One region of the Vreelandella sp. DA03-1M genome, then DNA from elsewhere that is predicted to be linked to it. Evidence: predicted binding sites of a transcription regulator. Region 1 holds the regulator's gene; each other region holds the start of a gene.
The links. Region 1 encodes FNR, which switches genes on or off when oxygen is low (the NO sensors DNR and NnrR bind a similar motif). Its sites were predicted from a motif close to TTGATNTANATCAA; they were not measured.
Positions count from the first base shown of each region.

Region 2: frdA (fumarate reductase (quinol) flavoprotein subunit) is a predicted target of FNR. The motif match lies at 3,401-3,414, and genes of this name have one in related genera.
Region 3: ACXUPB_RS17145 (cytochrome ubiquinol oxidase subunit I) is a predicted target of FNR. The motif match lies at 2,468-2,481, and genes of this name have one in related genera.

Region 1 covers NZ_CM146798.1:3,550,908-3,556,788, reverse strand. The annotation lists gene ACXUPB_RS16630 (DUF294 nucleotidyltransferase-like domain-containing protein) at 1-1,524, shown strand, start outside; gene ACXUPB_RS16625 (3'-5' exonuclease family protein) at 1,530-2,183, shown strand; gene ttcA (tRNA 2-thiocytidine(32) synthetase TtcA) at 2,285-3,196, shown strand; gene fnr (fumarate/nitrate reduction transcriptional regulator Fnr) at 3,189-3,932, opposite strand; gene hemN (oxygen-independent coproporphyrinogen III oxidase) at 4,036-5,475, opposite strand; gene ACXUPB_RS16605 (sulfite exporter TauE/SafE family protein) at 5,564-5,881, opposite strand, start outside.
Region 2 covers NZ_CM146798.1:4,017,399-4,023,279, reverse strand. The annotation lists gene ACXUPB_RS18795 (anion permease) at 1-227, opposite strand, end outside; gene aspA (aspartate ammonia-lyase) at 507-1,952, shown strand; gene ACXUPB_RS18785 (anaerobic C4-dicarboxylate transporter) at 2,011-3,312, shown strand; gene frdA (fumarate reductase (quinol) flavoprotein subunit) at 3,532-5,319, shown strand; gene ACXUPB_RS18775 (succinate dehydrogenase/fumarate reductase iron-sulfur subunit) at 5,316-5,881, shown strand, end outside.
Region 3 covers NZ_CM146798.1:3,668,991-3,674,871, reverse strand. The annotation lists gene polA (DNA polymerase I) at 1-2,417, shown strand, start outside; gene ACXUPB_RS17145 (cytochrome ubiquinol oxidase subunit I) at 2,600-4,171, shown strand; gene cydB (cytochrome d ubiquinol oxidase subunit II) at 4,168-5,310, shown strand; gene cydX (cytochrome bd-I oxidase subunit CydX) at 5,323-5,442, shown strand; gene cydD (thiol reductant ABC exporter subunit CydD) at 5,426-5,881, shown strand, end outside.

The sequences.
Region 1 (5,881 bases):
CTGCCCAAAGCGTTGTTTCAGCAGCTGTGCCGTCATTACCCGGATTTCAGTAATTTCTTTCGCCAATCGCTGACGCATAAAGCACGCTTACTGACTGAAAAGCGTGCCGAAGGTGGCGTCACCATGGCGGGTTTTATGTTGGCCAAGGTAAGCGAATGTATGCGTGCGCCGCTGTTAATGGCGGCGGCTACTGATATTGCCAGCGCGGTGAAGCAGCTCAACGACAGCCACGCCGACAGCCTGCTAGTAGAGACTCAAGGCAAGCTAGGCATGGTGACGAAAACCGACCTGCTCAATGGGTTGGTATTGGGTGGTAGCGAAGTGTCATCGCCGCTTGATGAGATCGCCCATTTTAATCTGGTCACCGTCGCGCCGGATCAATACTTGTTTGAAGTGCTGGTACTGATGACGCGGCATAAAGTGACGCGGGTAGTGGTGCTGGAGCAAAACGTTCTCAAAGGCGTCGTCGAACTCACCGACGTACTTAGCTATTTCTCCAGTCGCAGCTACGTGGTGAGTCTACAAGTCGAACAGGCGGGCAGTTTGGAAGCACTGTCGGCGGCTAGCCAGCGCACACCGGAGCTGGTGAAGGCGCTGATGGCTCAAGGCGTAAAGCTACGCTTTGCGATGGATCTACTCGCCGCGCTGAATGGCCGTATCATGAGCAAGGCGTGGGAATTCACTATTGCTGAGAAGTACCGCGAACAGAGCTGCATGATGGTGATGGGTAGCGAAGGGCGCGGCGAACAAATACTAAAAACCGATCAAGATAATGGCTTGATTTTAGCCGACGATGCGCAGTGGCCAGATCTTATGAGCCACATGCAAACGCTCACTGATACCTTAATCCAGCTTGGCTACCCGCCGTGCCCCGGCAATATTATGGTTTCAAACCCTGAGTGGGTGGCCACAGTGTCGCAGTGGAAGAGCAATATTGCCAAATGGGCCAGCGAGCGGGATGGCGACAGCCTGATGAAACTGGCGATTATGCTTGATGCTCATGCCGTGGCCGGTAACCCCAGTCTGCTTGAGAGCGTACGAGAAGAGCTATTTGAATGCTGTTCTCGTGACGAGCTGCTGCTTTCGTACTTTGCTCGCACGGCGCTACGCTTTTCCACACCGCTGACGCTGTTTGGCTCGCTGAAAAAGCCTCAGCACGGTATCGATATCAAGAAAGGCGGCATTTTCCCCATTGTTCACGGCGTGCGCACCATGGCGCTGGAGCGACGAATCAAAGCGACCTCAACACTGGATCGTTTAGACGCGCTGGCCGCCGATGGCCGCTTGGATCGCCGGTTCGCCGACGATCTGGGCGAAGCACTGGCGCTGTTTTCCGAGTTGCGTCTCAAACAGCAGCTCACTGCCCTAGAGGCAAGTAGCACATCGCAAGAGGCGAACCGCACTAATCGTGTCGTGGTGCAAAGCCTCTCTTCGCTAGAACGCGACCTATTGCGTGAAGCACTGCATATTGTGAAAGACTTTAAGCAGCGGCTTTCCCATCGTTATCATCTGGAGTATTCGTGAGCGGAATGCGGCTGTTAGATCGACACGTGGCACTCTTTAGCGGTTCCTTACGTACCTTGCTGCGTCGCGAAAGCGACCGGCGACGTTGTGCTGATTCTCCCTATGCCTGGCTTTTTCAGCCCTATATGGGCGAAGAACTGGTAGCGCTTGCCTGCACATCAACGCCTATGCCGACGTCACCTGTGATCAGTTTGGCCGCCGTGGTGCTTAGCCAACAGCAGGTGCGTACCAGCCGTGCTTTTGTGCTGACGTTAGGCGCACCGGGGCAGGCTGACCATGCATCGCTGCGTCGCCATCACCTGCTGTGTCAGGCAGGGGAGGTGGCAGCGCCAAACCGCGACAATTTAAATGCGTTAGTAGAGTTTATTGGCAATCGCCCTATTGTCGGCTGGCAGTTAGACCAGCGGATTGGGGCGTTAAATGCGTTGCTGAGAAAGCGGTTGGATTTCGCACTGCCCAATGCCCAGGTCGACGTAGAAAAGCTGCATCAGCGCCAGCTGCGGCGCTTGCATCCGGAGATAGAGGCACCCAGTAGCTTTGCCCAAGCGCTGGCGTGCTGGCAAGTACCCGCGATGGGAATGCAGGGTGTGTTAGGTGAGGCCACTTCCAGCGCGCTGCTCTATATGCGCCTGCAGCGCATTATGGCAGAGGCTGCTTAGTAATAGGTCTGTATACGAGTAGTTGGGTCAGGGCGGTGAGTGTTGTTAGAATAGTAGCCACTTTTTCTTGAATGCCTTCCACCCTCGGCAGTGCTTATACCATGCAACCTCTTGATCATTTTGACCCTGCTTCCCTTGGAGCCGACCTCACTGATGTTGATCATGGCCAGTCAGAGCTGGCTGATGCTAAGCAGAAACGTGAATTTAACAAGCTGCAAAAGCGCCTGCGCCGAGAAGTGGGCAATGCGATTATTGATTACCAGATGATCAATGAAGGCGACCGTGTGATGGTCTGCCTTTCCGGCGGCAAAGACAGCTATACAATGCTGGAGATTTTGCGCAACTTGCAGCGCAACGCGCCGGTCAATTTCTCACTGGTAGCGGTCAATCTGGATCAAAAACAGCCCGGTTTTCCCGAGCATGTGCTGCCTGCGTATCTGGATAAGCAGGGCGTGGAATATCACATTGTCGAGCGTGATACTTATTCGGTGGTGAAAGAAAAAACGCCAGAAGGTAAAACGACTTGCGCGCTCTGTTCACGCCTGCGCCGCGGTTCGCTGTATGGCTTTGCCGAAGAGATTGGCGCCAATAAAATTGCCCTGGGCCACCACCGTGAAGACATCCTTGAAACCCTGTTTCTCAATATGTTCTTTGGCGGCAACTTAAAAGCGATGCCGCCTAAGCTACTTTCTGATGATGGTAAAAATATCGTCATTCGGCCGTTGGCTTACTGTAAAGAGGCAGATATTGCCGAGTTTTCACGGCTGATGGAATTCCCGATTATTCCCTGCAATCTATGCGGTTCGCAGCCCAATATGCAGCGTCAGGTCGTCAAAGAGATGCTCGCCGAGTGGGACAAAAAATTCCCCGGTCGCCTGGAAAGCATGTTTAAAGCCGTTACCAATATTGCGCCTTCCCAGCTAGCGGATCGCAATCTCTTTGATTTTGAAGGGCTAGAAGCCAAACAGGCAGAACTACTGGCCGGGCGTATCCAGGCATTTAACGTCAGCTAGCGTTTTGCTCCTCTTCGGCGAGGGTGATTAAGCGCTGCATATCAAGAATATTGACCTCTCGCCCGGATACCGCCACTACGCTCTGCTGCTGGAAGCGGCTTAAAATCCGGCTGACGGTTTCCACCGCTAAACCCAAATAGTTGCCGATATCGGCCCTGGGCATGGAAAGGCGGAAACTGTAGGGCGAGTAGCCACGGCGACGAAAACGATCTGAAAGCGTGATTAAAAAGCTCGCCAGCCGCTGGTCGGCGGTTTTACGTGACAGCAGGCGCATCATGCGCCGGTCGTCGCGCAACTCTTTGCTCATGCTGCGATACAGCTGGCCACGCAGTTCGGGCAACTCCTCAGAGAGTGAGTCCAAGCGATCAAAGGGAATCTCGCAAACGGTGGTCGTTTCCAAGGCAATTACACTCCCTGGGTAGTGCTCTTCATCGATCCCGTCCAACCCCACTAGTTCGCTGGGGAGGTAGAAATTGGTCAGTTGTTCGCTGCCGTTTCCCTCTGATGTGACTTGTTTCAAACTGCCCGAACGTACCGCATAAACGCTGGTAAAAGTATCGCCTTGGCGAAATAGTGGCTCGCCTTTTTTCAGCGGTGCGCGACGACGAATAATGGCATCGAACTGGCCCATATCGTCTATCTCAAGGGCAAGTGGCAAGCATAGTGAGCTCAAGCTGCAGGTTTGGCAGCGAGCTTCATGGAGTAGCGAGCGTCGGCGGCTCATGGGTTCCAACATGCATAACTCCTTGAGTAGCGTCGTGAGTGGCAGGTAATCATTACGCCGTGCTGAGGTAGGCTTCTCTTAGTATGGAAGCTTCATTTCGTTAGCGATAGCTTGTTTACACAATCTTTGAGTAGTGCTTGCCTGATTGCTGCGGCAGGTGAGCATCAAACGCCATGGCTAAGTGACGAATCAGCAGCCGTCCCATGGGCGTCGCGCTAAGCTGGTCGCCGCTGCGCGTCAGCAGGCCATCTCGCTCGGCGCCCTGTAAGTGCTCAAGCGCTTGCGCAAAGTAACGCGGGGCATCAATGTTCCAGCGTTGACCGATGGCGGCCAGATCAATGCGCATATCACACATTAGTCGCTCAATAACGTCCCGGCGGATCAGGTCATCGTCACTTAAGCGCAGCCCACGTACGGTTGCCAATTGGCCTTGATCCAGCGCTGCTTCATAGCGGGCCAGATCGCTAGGGTTCTGTGCATAGACGTCATCGACGCGAGAAATCGCCGACACGCCAAGCCCGATTAAGTCGCACTGGGCGTGACTGGAGTAGCCTTGAAAGTTGCGCTGGAGCGAGCCTTCGCGCTGGGCGATCGCCAAGCTGTCATCAGGACGAGCAAAGTGATCCATGCCGATGTGCACATAACCGGCCGCGGTGAGCATCTCAATCGTGGTGCGCAGAATCGCCAGCTTCTCTTCGCTGCCCGGCAGGTCATCGATGTTAATCCGCCGCTGGGGGGCAAAGCGCTCGGGCATGTGGGCGTAGTTAAACACAGAAAGCCGTGCGGGATTTAACTCGATCACTTGGCGCAGGGTGTCTGCAAAGCTTTTTTCAGTCTGAAAGGGCAAGCCGTATATTAAATCGAGATTGAGCGAACGAAAGCCCAGCCGGTGTGCTTCATCCATCAGCGTCTCGGTGAGTACCCGTGGCTGAATACGGTTAATGGCTTTCTGCACCAGCGGGCTTAAGTCCTGCACGCCTAAACTGATGCGATTGAAACCGAGCGACTGCAGGTGGCGCAGCGTAAATACGTCCGCTTCGCGTGGGTCGATTTCAATCGCGTAATCGCGATCAGACGCGGACGAGAGACCAAAGCGCGCGTCCAGGCGATCAATCAAGTCGCCCATCTGGTTCAAGTTAAGAAACGTCGGTGTTCCGCCACCCCAGTGCAACTGCTTCACCGGTCGTGTGGTATCCAGGTGGCGAGCGGTCAGCACCATTTCACGGTCAAGCCGGGATAGGTACGGCTCGGCCAGGGCGGTGTTCTTGGTGGCGATTTTATTACACGCGCAGTAAAAGCAAATTTTGCGGCAGAAGGGGATATGCACATACAGCGAAAGAGGACGTTGGCTGGCATTGCTGCGCTCTAACGCCTGAGTCAAATCGCTCGGGGTAAATTGGTCGTGAAACGACAACGCCGTGGGGTAGGACGTATAGCGCGGGCCGCTGGTGTCGTAACGGCGCAGTAAGGCTTCATCCCATTTTTTCTGCTCCGGTGCTGCCCCGGCCATGGTTGAAGTCATCGTAGAAGAAGCCGCGAGGGCATGAACGGGCATGAAGTGACGCTCCGGCGTTAAAAGTGGCGTTAAAGCTTTGATGCCAGCCTAACGCGCGGCGCCGATATAAATATTGAGCCATGTCATGTTAATGAAGATTGTGTGCTGTGAGTGTCCACAGCTGCCACAGCGCAAAAGCAATGATCGTCAGCGCGGCCACGCTGCGCGTTGCCGGGTGACGAATCAGGTGGCTTAACTGGCGCGCGGCAAGCCCGGTGGCCAGCAGCGCAGGCAGCGTGCCCAGTCCAAAGGCGCCCATCAATAGTGCGCCCTGGAGCGGGTCGGCAATCGCTAAGCTCCAGGCCAGCATGGAGTAGACCAGCCCACAGGGCAGCCAACCCCATATCGCCCCCAGCGCAAAGGCTTGGGGTAAATGAACTACGGGCATTAAACGTCGCCCTACCGG
Region 2 (5,881 bases), 470 kb from region 1:
AGTACCCACCGGGAAAGCAGTGCCACCAGGGTAACGCCGACCAGACCCACCACTGCGCCCGGTAACGGTTCAAGAATAAGGCCAACGACACAGCCGAGGAAAATGGCGAAAAAGTACCATGCATGAGGCGCAAGCCCCGGGGGAGTGGGTATAAGCGCGACGATGATAGTAACTGCTAGCGGCGCTAACAGTTTCCATCGCGGTGAGGGTTGAGCATTGGTTGTCATGCGGCACCTCTACTTCTCTTAAGTATATTCAGAGCTACTCATTAATTTATTCTGAGCTACGAGGGCGCAAATCTCCTCCTATCGTCACCAATTAGCCTTTTAGGATTAAGTTACGTCAGCTAGGTGTGCGAGGCGAGAACGTTGAAGAGTACACCAAACGCCAGAATATACTCAGAAATCCTGATCCGCTTTGATGTACATCAAAATTTGTAGATAACTTTCAAGATACGGTTATGTAGAGGAGGATAACTAGATAATCACATTGGGGGGTGAATAATCATGAGTGATCAGATCTCTCGTCGTACAGAAGAAGACCTGCTGGGCTGCAAAGAAGTAGATAGCCAGAATTATTATGGCATCCACACCTTACGGGCAAAGGAGAACTTCCAGCTTAGCTCCCAGACAATTTCCGACCTCCCTGATCTTGTGCGGGGTATGGTATTGACGAAGAAAGCGGCTGCTTTGGCCAACGGTGAGTTGGGTACGATAGAACCACACATTGCCGATTATATTGTCGCCGCCTGCGACTTAATGTTGGACACAGGTAAGGGGTTCGATCAATTTCCCGTTGATGCTTTTCAAGGTGGGGCGGGTACTTCGGTCAACATGAATACCAACGAGGTGTTGGCCAATATTGCTCTGGAGTTGATGGGCCAGCCAAAGGGCAGCTACGACGTCATTGGCCCCAATGATCACGTCAATAAGTGTCAGTCAACCAATGATGCTTATCCCACCGGCTTTCGGGTAGCCCTGTTCAGCAGTTGCGATAGCCTGATAGCAGCGCTTGAGCGGCTAGCAGAGGAGTTTGAATCAAAAGCGGAAGCCTTTAAAGATATTCTAAAGATGGGGCGTACTCAGCTCCAAGACGCAGTACCCATGAGCCTGGGTCAGGAATTCCACGCCTACGCCGTGACGTTAAACGTGGAAGTGAGGAGTCTCCGTAGGTGCCGGGAATCACTGCTGGAGGTGAACTTAGGTGCCACCGCTATCGGCACTGGCATTAACTCACCGCCGGAGTATTCACTCTTGGCCATCACCAAGCTTGCTGAGATCACAGGCCAAGCTTACACGCCTGCAGAAGACTTGATTGAAGCCACCTCCGATTGTAATGCCTATGTGTTGCTGCACAATGCCTTCAAGCGGCTGGCAGTGAAATTATCAAAAATCTGCAACGACCTACGTTTACTGTCATCTGGCCCCCGTGCAGGGTTTAACGAGATTAATCTGCCCGAGCTGCAAGCGGGCTCCTCAATTATGCCAGCAAAAGTCAATCCCGTTATCCCTGAAGTCGTCAATCAAATCGCCTTCAAAGTGATTGGCAATGATGTGACGGTCACCCTGGCCGCCGAGGGAGGCCAGTTGCAGCTTAATGTCATGGAGCCGGTGATCGCCCAAACTATGTTCGAGTCGATCAATCTGTTGGAAAATGCCTGTATCACACTGGCCGACAAGTGTGTCGCTGGCATCACAGCCAACCCCGATGTATGCCGCGATTATGTGCTCAATTCAATAGGCATCGTTACCTACCTCAATCCTTACATTGGTCACCATGAAGGCGATATCGTAGGAAAAATCTGCGCTGAAACCGGCAAAAGTGTGCGCGAAGTGGTGCTGGAACGGCAGCTCCTCACTGCCGAGCAGCTCGATGAGATCCTCTCTATCGATAATTTGATGCGCCCGCAATATCGTGCCAAACGGTATACGCGTGCTTTGGGTGCCCAGTGAGCCGTCAAAATCAAAAGAATAGGCTAATTTTACCCACGCTTTTGCAGGGGAAGTCCTTATGATTTTTTTGGAATTATTGGTTGTGCTGGGCGCTATTTATTTGGGCGCCAGAATAGGCAGCATCGGTATCGGGCTTGCGGGTGGCATGGGTGTGTTGATACTCACCTTAGGGTTTGGGCTAACGCCTGGTTCCATTCCTATCGAAGTCATCTTAATTATTATGGCTGTCATTACTGCGATCGCAGCCATGCAGCTTGCTGGTGGCATGGACTACTTGGTTAAGCTGGCCGAGCGGCTGCTGCGCCGATACCCTAAGTATATTACTTTTCTAGCTCCCATGGTCACCTATGCCATGACCTTCTTCGCAGGCACAGGCCATACTGCATATTCCACTCTGCCTGTGATTACCGAAGTAGCCAAAGAATATGGAATTCGTCCCTCGCGGCCACTGAGCATTGCAGTGGTTGCCTCACAAGTTGCTATTACCGCCTCGCCTATTTCAGCAGCGGTGGTTTATTTCTCCGGTATCCTTGAGCCTCTTGGGGTAGGCTATTTAACCCTATTAGCGATATGTATCCCCGCTACTTTGCTGGCCTGTTTTGCTGGTGCCTTGGTGGCAAATATGATGGGAAAGCCGCTGGATGAGGATCCTGTATATCAAGAGCGATTGGAGAAGGGACTGGTTAAACTCCGGGGTAAACAAGCTTTTGAAATTCAACCGGGGGCCAGGCGCTCCGTTCTTTTGTTCTTGCTAGCCATTGTCGCCGTAGTGTTTTACGCAACAGCTATCTCCGATGCGGTGGGTTTGATCGCTAACCCGGTTCTACCACGAGATGCCGCTATCATGGTCTTCATGCTAACAACCGCCGGTGCCATTACTCTAAGCTGTAAGCTGGAGGCAAGTCGTATCCTCAATATGCCCACTTTCCAATCGGGTATGTCGGCCTGCGTGTGTGTACTAGGGGTGGCATGGCTGGGCAACACGTTTGTCTCTAATCATATCAATGAAATCGAGGGTATTGCTGGCGAGATGCTTGAAAGCTATACATGGCTGTTAGCAGTCACTTTGTTTTTTGCTTCCATGCTGCTCTACTCCCAGGCAGCCACTACTAAAGCCTTGATGCCTGCTGCACTAGCTATGGGTGTGGATCCCTTAACTGCGGTGGCTTCTTTCGCGGCGGTGAGCGCGCTATTCGTGTTACCTACTTATCCTACCCTGTTGGCTGCTGTGGAAATGGATGACACAGGTTCCACCCGAATCGGTAAAGCGGTATTCAACCACCCTTTCTTTATCCCCGGTGTTGTGACTATCACCGTGAGCGTAATACTAGGCTTTGTTTTTGGTGGGCTGCTGCTTTAACTACCTGCACCCATGCCCCGCATCTCGACTACGGATGCGGGTTCTCATATTGCTATTTACAGAAATAGCAATCTCACCAGTGCTTTTCTTGATGTACATCAATAGTCCTTTGGACTAATGAACAGGGCCTTCCTCTTGTATGGTAAGTTCGAAGACACAAGACGGCAGCGCAGATTGCCGCCAGTACCACCTTTGACTTGGCTAATGAAGGGGCTTTTCATGCAGCAGCGAGATTTCGATATCGTTATTGTTGGTGGGGGTGGTGCAGGCTTGCGCGCTGCTATCGGGGCTGCCGAGCAGGCCAAGGAGCAGGGCACTCCCCAGCGCATAGCGCTGCTGTCCAAGGTTTACCCCATGCGATCCCATACCGTGGCGGCTGAGGGCGGCGCTGCCGCCGTCACCAGTGCCGAAGATTCCCACCAGGCGCATTTCGATGACACGGTGTCAGGCGGTGACTGGCTGGTTGAGCAGGGCGTCGTCGACTACTTTGTTCATCACGCTTATCAAGAGCTGGTGCAGATGGAGCGTTGGGGCTGCCCCTGGAGCCGTAAAGAGGATGGCCAAGTGCAGGTGCGCCGCTTCGGTGGCATGAAAACCGCACGCACCTGGTTTGCGGCCGACAAAACCGGCTTCCATATGCTCCACACCCTGTTTCAGACCTCGCTGAAATACCCTGAGATTGAGCGTTTTGATGAGTTCTTCGTGCTCGATCTGGCCGTTGACGAAGGTGCGGTAATCGGCGTAATTGCCCTGCAGATCGCTACCGGTGAATTGACCCTGCTACGCGCTAAAGCGGTGATCCTTGCCACCGGCGGCGCAGGGCGCTTGTTCCGCTTCAATACCAACGCGGGCATTGTCACCGGCGACGGTATGGCGATGGCCTATCGTCACGGTGTGGCGCTGCGGGATATGGAGTTTGTTCAGTACCACCCCACCGGCCTGCCTGGCTCCGGCATTTTGATTACCGAAGCGTGCCGGGGCGAAGGCGGCATTCTGCTCAATAAAGAAGGCTACCGTTACCTGCAGGATTATGGCCTTGGCCCAGAAACCCCGTTGGGCAAGCCGGAAAACAAATACATGGAGCTGGGGCCGCGGGACAAACTCTCCCAAGCCTTCTGGCAGGAACAGCAGGCGGGCCGCACCGGTAAGTTTGGCGACAGCGACGTGGTTTATCTTGACCTGCGTCACTTGGGTGAAAAGACTATATTGGGGCGCCTGCCGTTTATCTGCGAGCTGGCCAAAGCCTATATCAATGTCGATCCGGTGAAAGAACCCATCCCCATTCGCCCGGCGGTTCACTACACCATGGGCGGAATTGAAACCAACCCCCAGTGCGAAACCTCAATCGCGGGGCTCTACGCCGCCGGGGAGTGTGCTTCGGTGGGGTTGCACGGCGCTAACCGCCTCGGCTCCAATTCGCTTACCGAGCTGTTGGTATTTGGCCGCTTAGCCGGTGAGCAAGCAAGCCAACGGGCGGCACAAACCGAGTGGGCCGATGAGCGACTGCTTGAAGCCCAGGGGGACCGTCAGCAAGCCAAGCTGCTGCGCCTCTGTGACGGAACCGGGAGTGGGGAAAACTGGGTCGATCTCAAGCACGCCATGGTGCAGGCCATGGAGAGCGGCTGCGGTATTTACCGCACCGAAGAGGGCATGCGCCATTCTCTGGAGACCATGCGCCAGCTGCGCGCTCGCTTCAATGCAATACGCGTTAAAGATACCAGCAAGATATTCAACACCGAGCTACTGGAGTGCATCGAGCTTGGCTATGGCTTGGATATCGCCGAAGCCTCATGCTTGAGTGCCCTGGAGCGCCGTGAATCCCGCGGTGCTCATCAGCGTCTGGATGAAGGCATGCAGAAACGCGATGACGTCAATTACCTCAAGCACAGCCAGGTGTTTTACCAAGGCGAGGCGAATGCCGAGCTGCACTGGCAGGATGTCGATGTGCGGTTCTCCGCACCGGCTGAGCGGGCCTATGGCGATGCAGGCAAGGGGGGCAAGGCATGAATACTCAGCAGATCAGCACCAAACACATCAGCGTCAAGCGCTACCTGCCAGACAGCTCGGCTGAACCCTATTGGCAACAGTACGAACTGCCGGTGGATGAAAGCACCTCGTTGTTGGATGCTCTAAACCATATTAAAGAGCAGCTCGATAGTACCTTGAGCTACCGCTGGTCGTGCCGGATGGCGATTTGCGGCTCTTGTGGCGTGATGGTGAATGGTATTCCCAAGCTGGGCTGCAAAACCTTCCTGCGCGATTATGAAGGTGAGATCCGCATCGAGCCACTATCCCACTTCCCGGTGCAGCGGGATTTAGTAGTGGATATGGAAATATTCCTTGAGCACCTGGCGGCGGTTAAGCCCTACCTGATCGATGACAATCCGGTAAAACCCTACGACCCCCAGGCGCCGGAAACCTATCAGCAGTCACCCGAACAGCTCGCCCGCTATAAGCAGTTCGCAAACTGTATTAACTGCGGCCTCTGCTACTCGGCCTGCCCGCAGTTTGGACTTAATCCTGAGTTCCTTGGCCCGGCGGCGCTAACGCTGGCCCACCGTTACAACCT
Region 3 (5,881 bases), 120 kb from region 1:
AAGCAGGGCGCGATGCGGTCATTTCCACCGGCGACAAGGATATGGCGCAACTGGTCAATGCCCATATCACGCTGGTCAACACCATGAAGGATGAAACCCTGGACGAGGGGGGCGTGGAGGATAAGTTCGGCCTGCCCCCTGCGCTGATTATCGATTTTCTCGCCCTGATGGGCGACAAGGTCGATAACATTCCTGGCGTGCCCGGCGTGGGTGAAAAGACTGCGATTGGTCTACTGCAAGGCATGGGCGGCGGCCTGGAGACCATTTATAGCGATTTAGAACGGGTCAAAACGCTTACTTTTCGGGGCGCAAAAACGCTGCCCAAGAAACTTGAAGAGCATCGCGATCAGGCCTTCCTTTCGTATCAGTTAGCGACCATCAAGGTCGATTGCGATTTGCCGGTGGGCCTGGATGACCTGGATATCGCTCATCCCGACCGCGAAGCGCTGGTCACGCTGTATAAAGAGATGGAGTTCCGGCAGTGGCTAGGTGAGCTGCTGGAAGGCAAAGATGAAGGCGTAGATGATGTGAAAGGCGGCGAACCTGTCCCTGCCAGCGCTGACGATAGCGAGCCCGAGGGCACGGAGGCTCCTGCCAATGGGAGCGCCGCCCGTGAAGATCATGTCATCCTCGAACAGGCAGACTTTGAGCGCTGGCTGGATAGGCTACAAAACGCCGAGCGCTTCTGTTTTGATTTGGAAACCACCAGCCTCAACTATATGGATGCAGAAATCGTCGGCGTCGGCTTGTCGCTGGAAGCGGGGGAGGCGGCCTATATTCCGCTGGCCCACGACTATCTGGATGCCCCCCAGCAACTTGACCGCAAAACGGTGCTGGCGGCGCTAAAGCCGCTGCTGGAAGACCCGACCAAAACCAAGATTGGCCAGAACCTCAAATACGATATTTCGGTGCTGGCCAACTACGCCATCTCAGTGGCGGGCCCGTTTGCCGACACCATGTTGGCGTCGTACGTGCTCAACTCCACGGCCACCCGCCACGATATGGACTCGCTGGCGCTGAAGTATTTGGGCGAAAAGACCATCTCCTTTGAAGAGATTGCCGGTAAGGGCGCCAAGCAGCTGACCTTTAACCAGATTGCCCTGGAACAGGCGGCGCCTTACGCCTGCGAAGATGTCGATATCACCCTACGGCTGCAGCAAACGCTACGCCCACAGGTCGAAAACGAGGGGCGCTTGGCCGAAGTGCTGGATAATATCGAACTGCCGCTGATCAAAGTGCTCTCGCGCATTGAGCGTAATGGGGTGGCGGTGGATGCGGATCTACTGCACAAGCAGAGCCAGCAGTTAGAAAAGCGTATTGGCGAGCTAGAGCGCGAAGCGTTTGAACTGGCCGGGCGGGAATTTAATTTGGGCTCACCCAAGCAACTAGGCCAGATTCTGTTTGAAGAGCAGAAGATCCCAGTGCTTAAGAAAACGCCCAAAGGTGCGCCCTCTACCGCGGAAGGTGTGCTGGAAGAGCTGGCGCTGGATTACCCACTGCCCAAGGTGATTATGCAGCACCGGGGGCTGGCCAAGCTTAAGTCCACCTATACCGATAAGTTGCCTAGGCTGCTCAATAAAGCCACTGGCCGGGTGCACACCAGCTACCACCAGGCGGTCACCGCCACCGGGCGGCTGTCGTCGTCGGACCCGAACTTACAAAATATTCCTATTCGTACCGAAGAGGGGCGCAAGATTCGTCAGGCGTTTATCGCCCGCCCCGGCTACCGCATTGTCGCCGCTGACTACTCGCAGATTGAGCTGCGTATTATGGCGCACCTTTCCGAAGATAAAGGGCTGCTGGAAGCCTTTGCCGAAGGACGCGATATCCACACCGCCACGGCGGCAGAAGTGTTTGGCACCTCCCTTGATAAGGTCTCTGGCGACCAGCGACGTAGTGCCAAAGCGATCAACTTCGGCTTGATCTACGGCATGAGTGCCTGGGGGCTGTCGCGCCAGCTGCATATCGAGCGCAATCAGGCACAAACCTATATTGATCGCTACTTTGACCGCTATCCCGGCGTGGCCCGTTATATGGAGCGTATTCGCTCCCAGGCAGGTGAAGATGGCTTTGTCGAAACCGTGCTGGGTCGGCGGCTCTACCTGCCGGAAATCCATTCGCAGAACCGTAACCGTCGCCAAGGCGCAGAGCGCACCGCGATTAACGCGCCGATGCAGGGCACGGCCGCCGATATCATCAAGCAGGCGATGATCGACGTGGATGCGTGGTTAGCGGAAGGCGAGTTCGATGCGCTGATGGTGATGCAGGTGCACGATGAGCTGGTGTTTGAAGTGGCCGAGAAGCAGGTCGAAGCGTTTATCGAGCAAGTGCAAAAACGCATGCAGGGCGCGGCGGAGTTGAAAGTGCCGCTGATTGTCGAAGCGGAAAGCGGCGCGAACTGGGATGAGGCGCACTAGCCAGGTGATAAGGGCATTTTGTCGCAACCGCACCATGCATAGATAAGGAATTGACCAGGATCAAAATTTTGGCTCGGGTGGAGGCATAACCTTATACCCATCGCCTTTGCCTGGGTGAGCGCCAGTCAGTGGCTTCCCGGTGGGGCGAAGGGTGTGTTTACGCTATCCATCGGGAGTCACTCATGGACATTGTTGAATTATCCAGGTTGCAGTTCGCCTTTACGGCGATGGTGCATTTCCTGTTTGTACCTTTAACGCTAGGGCTATCGATACTGCTGGCGATTATGGAGACGGTCTATGTGATGACCGGTAAGACCATCTATCGTCAGATGACCAAGTTCTGGGGCAAGCTGTTCGGTATTAACTTTGCGTTGGGGGTAACCACCGGCATCGCTATGGAGTTTCAGTTCGGCACCAACTGGTCGTACTACTCTCATTATGTCGGCGATATCTTCGGCGCGCCGCTGGCGATAGAAGCCTTGATGGCGTTCTTCCTTGAGTCGACCCTGGTCGGGCTGTTCTTTTTCGGCTGGGATCGTCTGTCAAAAGAGAAACATCTGGCGGTTACCTGGTTGATGGCGTTGGCGACCAATATGTCGGCCCTGTGGATTCTGGTGGCCAATGGCTGGATGCAGCATCCCGTGGGGTCAGAGCTCAACCTTGCCACCATGCGTATGGAGTTGACCAGCTTTGCTGAAGTGCTGCTCAACCCCGTTGCCCAAGTCAAATTCGTGCATACCGTGTCGGCGGGCTACGTCACCGGCGCGGTTTTCGTGCTGGCGATTTCAAGCTGGTACCTGCTCAAGGGTCGCGAGATCGCCTTTGCCCGGCGCAGCTTCACGATTGCGTCTGCCTTTGGCTTGGCTAGTGTACTGTCGGTGATTGTTCTGGGCGACGAGTCTGGTTATGAGCTGGGAGACGTCCAAAAGGTCAAACTGGCCGCCATCGAGGCCGAATGGCAAACCCATCCCGCTCCGGCCGCCTTTACCCTGTTTGGGCTGCCCAATGAGGCTGAACAGCGCACCGACCTAGCCATCAAGATACCTGGCGTGATGGGCTTGATCGCTACGCGCTCGCTGGATACCGAAGTGATGGGGATCCGCGAGCTTAAGGCGGAGCACCGCGAACGCATCGTCAACGGCCAGGAAGCCTATGCCCTTATGCAGCGCCTGCGCAGCGGTGAAGAGCGCGAAGGGGATCAGGCCCGGTTCGAGCAGGTGCGCAGCGATCTCGGCTATGGGCTGCTGCTTAGCGCCTATAGCGACGATGTGGCCAATGCGACGGCCGCCGAGATTAACCAGGCCGTAGAGGCGTCGATTCCCAAGGTTTGGCCGCTGTTCTGGTCTTTTCGGGCCATGGTAGCCGCTGGCTTTAGCATGCTGCTGCTGTTTGCCCTGGCCCTCTGGCATAGCCTGCGCCGTCAGCCTGAGACGTCCCCTTGGTTACTGCGCTTTGCGCTATTCAGCCTGCCGCTGCCCTGGATCGCCTGTGAAGCGGGCTGGTTCGTGGCTGAGTACGGCCGTCAGCCGTGGGCCATCGGCGAGATCCTCCCGGTGCACCTGGCTATTTCCAGTCTGACTGCTGAGCAGGTGCTCACTACCCTGATTGCCATTGGCATCCTTTACACCACCTTCGTCATCATCGAAATGTGGTTGATGCAGCACTTTGCCCGCAAGGGGCCTTCCGGTAGCGGTTACCTGGATGATGAAGCCGATTCCGGCTACCTAATTTCCACCCCGCCACGGGAGGCATGATGATGGACTACGAAACACTTAGGTTTGTCTGGTGGGTGCTGATCGGTGTGCTGTTGATCGGCTTCGCGGTCACCGATGGATTTGATATGGGCGTTGCCACCTTGCTTAAGGTCGTTGGCCGCAACGATCTTGAACGTCGGGTGATGATCAACTCCATGGCGCCTCACTGGGACGGCAACCAGGTCTGGCTGGTGACCGCCGGGGGCGCACTGTTCGCTGCCTGGCCGCCGGTTTGCGCAACCGCTTTCAACGGCTTCTATTTCGCTTTGATGTTGACGCTGTTCGCGCTTTTCCTGCGCCCCTTAGCGTTTGATTACCGCTCCAAGTTGGACAACCCCACCTGGCGCAGTCGCTGGGACTGGGGGCTGACGATCGGCTCCGCCGTTCCTGCGCTGATCTTTGGTGTCGCCTTTGGCAATCTTCTCCAGGGCGTTCCCTTCCAGTTCGATGACTATCTGCGTTTGGAGTATCAGGGCGGCTTACTGGGGCTATTGAATCCGTTTGCGCTGTTGGCCGGGCTGTTGAGCCTGCTGATGTTTGTCACCCACGGCGCGGCCTGGCTGCAGCTCAAAACCGAGGGTGAGCTACGCAGGCGGAGTGCGGCCATCGGCAGCCTCACCGCATTGGTGTGCGCGGCACTGTTCGTGCTGGGTGGGGTCTGGCTGCTATGGGGCGTTGATGGCTACCAGGTGGCCAGCGTGATCGACACCCAGGGCTACAACGATACCACTGGCAAAATCGTCACGGTCAGTGTTGGCGGTTGGATGACCAACTACAGCCGCTTCCCGCTGTTATGGCTACTGCCGATAGTAGGCGTATTGGGTTTTGTGCTCTGCTCGTTGACCATGAAACTGGGGCGGCATGCGCTGGCATTTACCAGTTCGGCCATTGCTATGGCCATGGTGGTGGTCACCACTGGCGTGACGATGTTCCCTTTCGTGATGCCGTCGACACTCAACCCTAATCATAGCCTCACCATGTGGGATGCCACGGCGAGTGAGCTGACGCTCAAGATCATGTTTGTGGTGGTGTGTATCTTCGTGCCGTTGATATTGCTCTATACCGCCTGGAGTTATTGGGTCATGCGCGGTCGCCTAAATGAGCAGTTTATTCGTGATAACGACAAAGCACTTTACTGAGGAGATGATCCTATGTGGTATTTCGCCTGGATTTTGGGTGTCACGCTGGCAGCTGTCGTCACTGTTCTTATCGCCATGCGGCTTGAAGTGAATGGTTATGAAGGCGAAGCCGAGCATGAGCGGAGCGACTGACGTTATTGACCCGGGGCAGCGGCTGAACCGCTGCCTGGCCCCGCAACGCTGGTGGTTGCGGGGCGCCACACTGCTTGCGCTGATCGGCGTGGTACTGCTGATTACCCAGAGTTGGCTGCTGGCGGCACTGTTCCATCACTGGTTACTGCTCTGGCAGGGCCGGGAGTCGCTGGGCCACCCGTCGGCATGGTTAGCAGGGCTGGCAGTGTGCATGGTGCTCCGCCCTTTGCTCCACGCCGGCCGTGAAGGGGTATCTCGCCAAGCCAGTCGGCATGCCCGTGTCGCCTTACGCAGCCAGTTATTAACGCAACTTGGCCGTCTTGGGCCGGTGAGGCGCCAATTTGGCAGCGATGGTGCCTTGGCCACTCAGGTGCTGGAGCAGGTGGACGCCCTGGACGGCTACATTAGTCGCTATCGGGTACAGAGTCTGCTGGCCGTT